2 regions of the Variovorax sp. BGA-UO-ETr-C22 genome follow, and region 1 is predicted to be linked to the other one. Evidence: predicted binding sites of a transcription regulator. Region 1 holds the regulator's gene; the other holds the start of a gene.
What was found. The regulator sigma-54, encoded in region 1, starts transcription at its own class of promoters, with help from an activator protein. The targets are predictions, from matches to a motif close to TGGCANGNAANCTGCTTT.

Region 1 (4,447 bases):
CTCCCGCGCCCGGCGCCGGGCTGCGCCCGAGCACCACGCTGGGCGGCACCGAAGGGGAAGGGCGCAAGTGATCGAAACCGCAGGAACCCAGACCGCCGACGGCATTCCGGGCAGCCGCCTCGTGGCGCGCGGCCTCAAGAAGAGCTACGGCAGCCGCACGGTCGTGAAAGACGTCTCGCTCGACGTGCAAAAGGGCGAGGTCGTCGGACTGCTCGGCCCCAACGGCGCGGGCAAGACCACCTCGTTCTACATGATCGTCGGGCTGGTGCGCGCCGACGCTGGCGAGATCACCATCGACGGCGAGCCCATCGCCCACATGCCCATTCACCGCCGCGCGCGCATGGGCCTGAGCTACCTGCCGCAGGAAGCCTCGATCTTCCGCAAGCTCACCGTCGAGGAAAACGTGCGCGCCGTGCTCGAGCTGCAGCGCGAGCCCGACGCCAACGGCCGCATGATGCCGCTGACCAAGCAGCACACCGAAGAGCGCCTGGCCGACCTGCTGGCCGACCTGCGCGTGGACCACCTGCGCGATTCGCCCGCGCTCGCGCTGTCGGGCGGCGAGCGCCGCCGCGTCGAGATCGCGCGCGCACTGGCCACCCAGCCGCGCTTCATCCTGCTGGACGAGCCCTTCGCCGGCATCGACCCGATCGCCGTGATCGAGATCCAGCGGATCATCAGTTTCCTGAAAGAGCGCGGCATCGGCGTGCTCATCACCGACCACAACGTGCGTGAGACGCTGGGCATCTGCGATCACGCGTTCATCATCAGCGACGGGCACGTGCTGGCACAAGGCACACCCTCGGAGATCGTCGACAACGCCGAGGTACGCAGGGTGTACCTGGGCGAGCACTTCCGCATGTAAGGGCGGGGGCGGTTCCTATGAAGCAAGGGCTGTCCCTTCGCGTCTCGCAGCATCTGGCCTTGACGCCTCAGCTGCAGCAGTCGATCCGGCTTCTGCAGCTCTCCACGCTCGAACTGAGCCAGGAGGTGGAGCAGATGCTGGACGAGAACCCGTTCCTCGAGCGCACCGCGGAAGAAGCGGCGCGCGAGGAATTCGGGCTGGACACGGCCGACGCGCCGGTGCCGCGCGACGACGCGGGCGAGGGCGAGGCCGAGTTCACGCCGTCCGCCGCCAGCACGTCCTCCACCTCCAGCGACACCACCACCTCGACCCCCGACACCGACGGCCCCGCCGCCGAGATCGCCGAGCGCGAGCCCGACTGGGAAGGCGACGGCACCGTCGACATGGCGCCCGACGACAGCGAGTGGGGCAGCGACGCGCCCGCGCGCCAGAACAACCTGGGCGACGACGAGCGTGCCGACGCCACCGAACTCGCGCGCAGCCAGGAGTCGCTGCAGTCGTTCCTGCACCGCCAGGCGTTGAGCCTGCGGCTGAACGAAAACGACTGCGCCGCGCTGCGCTTCCTGATCGAGTCGCTCAACGACGACGGCTACCTCGAAGACTCGCTGCCCGCATTGGCCTCGGGCCTGGCGGGCGACGACAACGACCAGTTCGACGACCTCGTGCACCACTTCCAGGTGGCGCTGGGCCTGCTGCAGAGCCTGGAGCCGGTGGGCGTCGGCGCGCGCGACCTCGGCGAATGCCTGAGCATCCAGCTGAAGGCGCTCGCCAGCGAAGACGAGACCGAGGCCGAAGCGCTCATCCGCAAGACCGCCATCGCGATCTGCAAGCAGCCCATGGAGCTGCTCGCGCGGCGCGACTTCAAGCGCCTGGCCACGCTCACGCGCACCAACGAAGACCTGGTGCGCTCGGCGCTGCAGGTCATTGCGCGGCTCGAGCCCAAGCCGGGGCGCCGCTTTGTCGACGTCGAACGCAACATCGTCATTCCCGACGTGATCGTCACCAAGACCGGGCGCGGCACCAACGTGAAGTTCCGCGTCATGCTCAACCCCGAGGTCATGCCGCGCCTGCGCGTGCACGACATCTACGCCGGTGCGCTCAAGTCGCACAAGGGCGAGGGCAGCCAGGCGCTGTCGCAGCGGCTGCAGGAGGCGCGCTGGTTCATCAAGAACATCCAGCAGCGCTTCGACACCATCCTGCGCGTGAGCAACGCCATCGTCGAGCGCCAGAAGAGCTACTTCGTGCACGGCGAGCTGGCCATGCGCCCGCTGGTGCTGCGCGAGATCGCCGACGAGCTGGGCCTGCACGAGTCGACCATCTCGCGCGTGACCACCGCCAAGTACATGGCCACGCCCTTCGGCACGGTCGAGCTGAAGTACTTCTTCGGTTCGGCGCTGGGCACCGAGACCGGTGGCAATGCGTCGAGCACCGCGGTGCGCGCGCTGATCAAGCAGTTCGTGAGTTCCGAGAGCATCAAGAAGCCGCTGTCCGACAGCCAGATCTCCGAGATGCTGAAAGAGCAGGGCATCGAGTGCGCGCGCCGCACCGTCGCCAAGTACCGCGAAGCGCTGCGCATCGCACCGGCCAACCTGCGCAAGGCTCTGTAGAAAGCCCACGATGACCCGTCGCCTGCTGTCGCGCTGGGGGCATTGGGTTCTTGTTGTGGCTGCGGCGCTGCTGTTCGCCGGCTGCGCCACGCTGCCCGACGAGGCACCGCGCCCGCCCACCAAGGCCATCGCCGTCTCGGCCGACACCGCGCTCGGCAAGATCGCGCTGGCCTCGCAGCCCGACCCCGACCTCAGCGGCTTTCGCCTGATGCCCGGCGGCGATTTCGCCTTCGACACGCGGCTGCAGCTGGCGCGCCGCGCGCAGCGCACGCTCGACGTGCAGTACTACCAGATCGAGAACGACGAGACCGGCCGCTACCTGCTGCGCACCCTGCGCGATGCGGCCCAGCGCGGCGTGCGCGTGCGCCTGTTGATGGACGACCTGTACACGTCCGGCGAAGACGAGCTGCTGCTTGGCCTGGCCGCCACGCCGAACGTGGAGCTGCGCCTGTTCAACCCGTTCCCGGCCGGGCGCGGCAGCCTGCTCAAGCGCTTCACCGCGTCGCTGTTCGACTTCAGCCGCGTCAACCGCCGCATGCACAACAAGCTCTTCATCGCCGACGGCGCGATGGCCGTGGCGGGCGGGCGCAACATCGGCAACCAGTACTTCCGCCGCACCACCGGCCCGAACTTCATCGACCTCGACACCTTCGTCACGGGTGCGCTGATCCCGCGCCTGGGCGTGCTGTTCGACCAGTACTGGAACAGCCCGCACGTGCGCCCGATCGGCGCGGTCGTGCACACCGACCTGCCGCGCGAGGAACTGCAGCGCCGCTTCGACGCCGCCACCGGCCCCGACACCACGCCGCCGCCGCCCAGGCCCGCGCCCAACGACCTGCTCGGCTACAGCCCGGTGGCCGACGACCTCGACGCCGGCAAGCTCGGCCTGATCTGGACCACCGCCGAGGCTTATGCCGATTCACCCGACCGCGTGATCGGCAAGACCGCGTCGTATGGCGGCGTGCCGCTGCTCGACGTGGACAGCGTGCGCTACAACGTGGTCGAGCAGATGCGCCGCGCGCGCAGCGAGGTGACGCTGGTCTCGCCCTACCTGATCCCGGGCGCGTCGGGGCTGGAGGTGATGCGCGAGATCCGCGGGCGCAACGTGAAGATCAGCGTGGTCACCAACTCGCTCGCCGCCACCGACGAGCCACTGGTGCACACTGCCTACCGCCGCTACCGCGCCGACATGCTGGCGCTGGGCGCCGAGCTGCACGAGCTGAGTTCCGCGCGCACGCGGCGCAGCGTGCGCCTCGGCCTGTTCGGCACGTCCGTCGGGCGGCTGCACGCCAAGTCGGCGGTGATCGACCAGCGCATCCTGTTCGTCGGCTCGATGAATTTCGATCCGCGCTCCGAGATTCACAACACCGAGATCGGCCTGTTCATCCGCAGCCCCGAGATGGCGCAGCAGACCCTGAAGCTGCTCGACGTGCTCAAGCAGCAGGGCGCCTACCGGCTGCGTTTTGCCGAAGGCGCCGATGCGGGCGCAGTCGGCTCGCGGCGCATCGAATGGGTCAGCGAGGAAGGCGGCAAGACCACCGTGCTGCACGAAGAGCCCGACTCGGGCTTCTGGGACCGCACCATGCTCGAACTGCTGTCGCCGCTCACGCCCGAGAGCCTGCTCTAGTGCCTCAGGTGCCGCGCACGGCCGACCACACGAGCCGCAGGCCCAGCAGGCCCATCACGCCGCCGGCCGCGCGGTCGATCCAGGTCTTGTAGCGCAGGTAGGCCGCGCGCGGCGCGGCCGAGGACAGCGCCAGCGCGACGATCGCGTACCAGCCCGTCTCGATGCAGAAGATCACGGCTGGCACCGCGAGCGCCAGCACCAGCGGCACCTCGCGCGGCAGGAAGGCCGCGAAGATGCTCGCGTACACCACCGCCGTCTTCGGGTTGCTGATCTGCGTGGCCAGGCCGAGCAGGAAGGTGCGTCCGCTGCGGCCCTGGCTCCGGGGCGAGGCGTCCGTGTCGGGCGTGATCG
Region 2 (4,447 bases), 300 kb from region 1:
GAGCCAGTAGAGCGCGCGTTCGTGCGGATGCCAGAACGGTGATTCACCCAGCTCGCAGAGGCTGTCTTCGATGGAGGTCCACATGGTGGGGCGATTGTGCCCCCGGCCACGCGGGCCGCGGGCAAAAAAAAGCCCGCTGACGCCGAAGCGCTCGCGGGCTGAACATCCAAAGGAGACTCGCCTGAAAAAACCGGGAGCTGTTGTTCTTCTTTGTATCGAAAAGGGTGGTGGTGGTCTTGGAGGAGCGGGGGCCGGCGCCGTGCCGGGCCACCCGCTGTCTGTGTGCGAATCAGCGGTTGTAAGCCGTTTCGCCGTGCGAGGAGATGTCGAGGCCTTCGCGCTCTTCTTCTTCCGACACACGCAGGCCGAGGGTCAGGTCGGCGATCTTGTAGGCGATGAACGCAACCACACCGGACCACACGATGGTGAACAGCACGCTCTTGACCTGGATCCAGACCTGCGCGCCCATCGAGAAGGTGTCGGGGGTCAGGCCGCCGGTGCCGCCCAGGCCCTTGGCAGCGAACACGCCGGTCAGGATGGCACCCAGGATGCCGCCCACGCCGTGCACGCCGAACACGTCGAACGCGTCGTCCGCGCCGAGCATGCGCTTGAGACCGCCCACGCCCCACAGGCAGACCAGGCCGGCCAGCAGGCCCATCACGATCGAGCCCATCGGGCCGACGAAACCGGCGGCGGGCGTGACGGCCACGAGGCCGGCCACGGCACCGGATGCGGCGCCCAGCATCGAGGCCTTGCCCTTGTGCAGGCTCTCACCCAGGATCCACGACAGGGCCGCGGCGGCGGTGGCGAGCACCGTGTTCACGAAGGCCAGGCCGGCGGCGGCGTTGGCCGCACCTGCCGAGCCGGCGTTGAAGCCGAACCAGCCGACCCACAGCAGCGAGGCGCCGACCATGGTGAGCGTGAGCGAGTGCGGCGTGAAGGCTTCCTTGCCGTAGCCCACGCGCTTGCCGACCATGTAGGCACCGACCAGGCCGGCGATACCGGCGTTGATGTGCACCACGGTGCCGCCGGCGAAGTCCAGCGCGCCGTCCTTGCCCAGCAGGCCGCCGCCCCACACGATGTGGGCCATGGGCACGTAGCTGAAGGTGAACCAGATCACCGAGAACAGCAGCACGGCCGAGAACTTGGCGCGTTCTGCAAAGGCGCCGACGATCAGCGCCACGGTGATGGCCGCGAAGGTGCCCTGGAAGGCGAAGAACACGTATTCGGGGATCGTGGTCAGCGCGCCGAAGGTCTCCTGCGTGATGCCCTTCATGAAGATCTTGTCGAAGCTTCCGAAGAAGTTGCCGTCGCCCGTGAAGGCCAGGCTGTAGCCGTAGATGGCCCACAGCAGGCTGATGAGCGAGAAGATCACGAAGACCTGCATCAGCACCGACAGCATGTTCTTGGAACGACCCAGGCCGCCGTAGAACAGCGCCAGGCCGGGAATGGTCATCAGGATCACGAGCAGGGTCGAGGTGAGCATCCAGGCGGTGTCGCCGGAGTCGACCTTGGGCGCGGGGGCGGCGGCCGGTGCGGCGGGTGCGGCCTCGGCGGCTGCGGGTGCGGCAGCCGCGGGAGCCGCTGCAGGCGCGGGCGCAGCAGCGGCAGGTGCCGATGCAGCCGGTGCCTCAGGGGTGGCGGCGGGTGCCTGGGCCAGCGCCGAAGTACCGGCGACGAAGACGCTCAAGCCGAGCGCAAGAGAGACAAGAAGTTTTTTCATAGTCGTTGTTCTTTCGGGCCAGGACTCGATCAGAGGGCTTCGCGGCCCGTTTCGCCGGTGCGGATGCGCACGACCTGCTCGAGGTTGTAGACAAAGATCTTGCCGTCGCCGATCTTCCCGGTGCGCGCGGCGCCTTCCACCGCCTCGATCACGCGGTCGACCAGCTCGTCGGAGATGGCCGCCTCGATCTTCACCTTGGGCAGGAAGTCGACCACGTACTCGGCGCCGCGGTACAGCTCGGTGTGGCCCTTCTGGCGACCGAAGCCCTTCACTTCCGTGACGGTGATGCCCTGCACGCCGATGGCCGAGAGCGCTTCGCGCACCTCGTCGAGCTTGAACGGTTTGATGATGGCTGTGACCAGCTTCATGATGAGTTGCTCCTTCTGGATGGATGAAAGGCGGCGCGGCAACGTGGGCCGCGCCTGGTTGTTGTGTCGATTACAGCGTCTTCGTCAGCGTGAGGATGAAGCGTGCCTTGTTGGGCGAGTAGTAGGTGGTGCCGAAGGTGCCGAAGTCGGGGATCTCGATGCCCGGGTAGGCCACGACCTGGTAGTTGGACTTCTTGTTGGCGCCCTGCACCGAGCCCGTGAGCGTCAGGCCGCTGCCGAAGTCGTAGGTGGCACCGATGTTGTAGTCCACGTAGCTCTTGTAGCCCAGGCTGCGGATGTCGCTGGACATGTTGGTGAAGCCGACGGCGGCCTTGAGCGTGACCTTGGGCACGATCTCCTTGCTGTAGGCCAGGTTCAGGTAACCGGTGTTGCGGCCCTTCAGGCCCGAGCCCGTCTTGGCGCCGGCGTAGCCGAAGTAGTCCTTGGACACCGTGTGCGAGTACTTGGCCGTGAACGAGCCGAAGCTGTCGTTGGCGTAGGTGGCGCCCACGTACAGCTCGGTGGTGTTGCCCACCGAGTTGCCCGGGTAGATGTAGGTGAGCGCACCGACGTCCATGTCGACCGGGCCGGCCTTGAACTTGTAGCCGCCGTACAGGTCGCTCTCGATGCTGTTGCCCTTGAGCCAGTTGACGCTGGAGTTCCAGTTGCCGACGTAGAAGCCGCTGTCGCCGAAGGCGTAGTCGAAACCGCCCTGGATGGCGGGCTTGAAGCCCTTGGTCTTGGCGTAGTCGTTCTTGCCGATCATGTCCTGGTCCTGGCCGCGGAACTTGTAGTTCGTGGTCAGCGAGACATTGCCCGTGAGCAGGGGCGCGGGCGCCGGTGCGGCGGCGTCGGCGGCCTGGGCCATGGCGGCGCCCGAGGCGGTCAGTGCAGTGGCCAGAACGATCAACGCCTGGGCGGCGGTACGGTGCGTCATCAGGGAACTCCTCGCAAGTGTGTTGTTGGACCTGAGCACCCTCAAAGCAGGGAGCGTGCCAAACTGCACGAATACCGCCCCGGCCAGAGGGCGCAGGTGTCCGGCGATGAGCGCCAAATCGTTACAAGCCCTGTTTCCGGCGGTTGCACACGCTTGCACGCTGCACGGTCCTGGGCTTGCACGTCGCAGGCGCACCAACTTGGGGAGAGGGAGAAAAATGAGTCTGTCTTTGGTGCAAAGCCGCGCCTTGCTCGGCCTGGAGGCCGCCGCCGTCACGGTCGAGGTGCATCTGGCGAACGGCCTGCCGAGCTTCACGCTGGTCGGGCTGGCCGAGACCGAGGTCAAGGAGGCGCGCGAGCGCGTGCGCTCGGCGATCCAGAACGCCGGGCTCGAATTTCCGACCAACAAGAAGATCGTGGTGAATCTCGCCCCGGCCGACCTGCCGAAGGACTCGGGCCGCTTCGACCTGCCCATCGCGCTGGGCATCCTCGCGGCCAGCGGGCAGATCGAGAACGCCCGGCTGGCCGGCCATGAGTTCGCCGGCGAGCTGTCGCTGTCGGGCGAACTGCGCCCCGTGCGCGGTGCGCTCGCGATGGCCGTGGCCACCTACACCCAGGGCTCGGCCGTGCGGCTGGTGCTGCCCCTGGACAGCGCCCAGGAGGCCGCGCTGGTGCCCGGCGCGCAGGTGTACGGCGCCAAGCACCTGCTCGACGTGGTGCGCCAGTTCGTCGCCAGCGGCGGCGGGCCCGTCGACGCAACCGACGACGGCTGGACCCGCGTGCGCGCCGCGCCCGGCGACGGCGCCCCGCGCTATGCCGACCTGGCCGACGTCAAGGGCCACACCGGCGCCAAGCGCGCCCTCGAGATTGCCGCGGCCGGCGGCCACAGCCTGCTCATGGTGGGCGAGCCGGGCTCGGGCAAGTCGATGCTCGCGCACCGCTTCGCCGGCCTGCTGCCGCCGATGAACGTGGACGAGGCACTGGAAAGCGCGGCCATCGCCAGCCTCGACGGCCGGCTGGCGCCCGAGCGATGGATGAGCCGCCCGACGGCCACGCCGCACCACACGGCGAGTGCGGTGGCGCTGGTGGGCGGCGGTGTAAGCGCGGTCGAAAAACGCGAACGCATTTAAATAAATGCGAATCTGCGGTTTTTTCGGGATTTAAGTGAGAACTGCCTCGGCAGAGGCCTCCAAAACCGGGCCCAGGTTCTGTCTAAACATACAGATTCGAGTGTTCTAGAGTGGCCTTCCGGCTACGCTAGCGAAGGACTGAGGGGAAATCGCGGCGGAGTAAAACCGCTAGCTCGTGATCTGGAAATCTGCCCACTGCCGCCCTCCACACACGACTTGCCTCCTCCGACTCTCCGGCGTTCCAATGCACGCCGCCCATGTCGAACCAAGCCGATGCGCGGTTGGGATTC

Region 2: AC57B8_RS10820 (TorF family putative porin) is a predicted target of sigma-54. The motif match lies at 3,072-3,089, and genes of this name have one in related genera.

Annotation. Positions count from the first base shown of each region.
Region 1 is NZ_JCAQPA010000009.1:569,087-573,533, forward strand. Features, by position in the region: gene lptA (lipopolysaccharide transport periplasmic protein LptA) at 1-71, shown strand, start outside; gene lptB (LPS export ABC transporter ATP-binding protein) at 68-862, shown strand; gene rpoN (RNA polymerase factor sigma-54) at 880-2,469, shown strand; gene AC57B8_RS12195 (phospholipase D family protein) at 2,480-4,096, shown strand; gene AC57B8_RS12200 (LysE family translocator) at 4,101-4,447, opposite strand, start outside.
Region 2 is NZ_JCAQPA010000009.1:265,675-270,121, reverse strand. Features, by position in the region: gene AC57B8_RS10835 (SMP-30/gluconolactonase/LRE family protein) at 1-84, opposite strand, end outside; gene AC57B8_RS10830 (ammonium transporter) at 290-1,723, opposite strand; gene glnK (P-II family nitrogen regulator) at 1,753-2,091, opposite strand; gene AC57B8_RS10820 (TorF family putative porin) at 2,162-3,028, opposite strand; partial or broken gene AC57B8_RS10815 (YifB family Mg chelatase-like AAA ATPase) at 3,246-4,124, shown strand; gene AC57B8_RS10810 (DUF4365 domain-containing protein) at 4,285-4,447, opposite strand, start outside.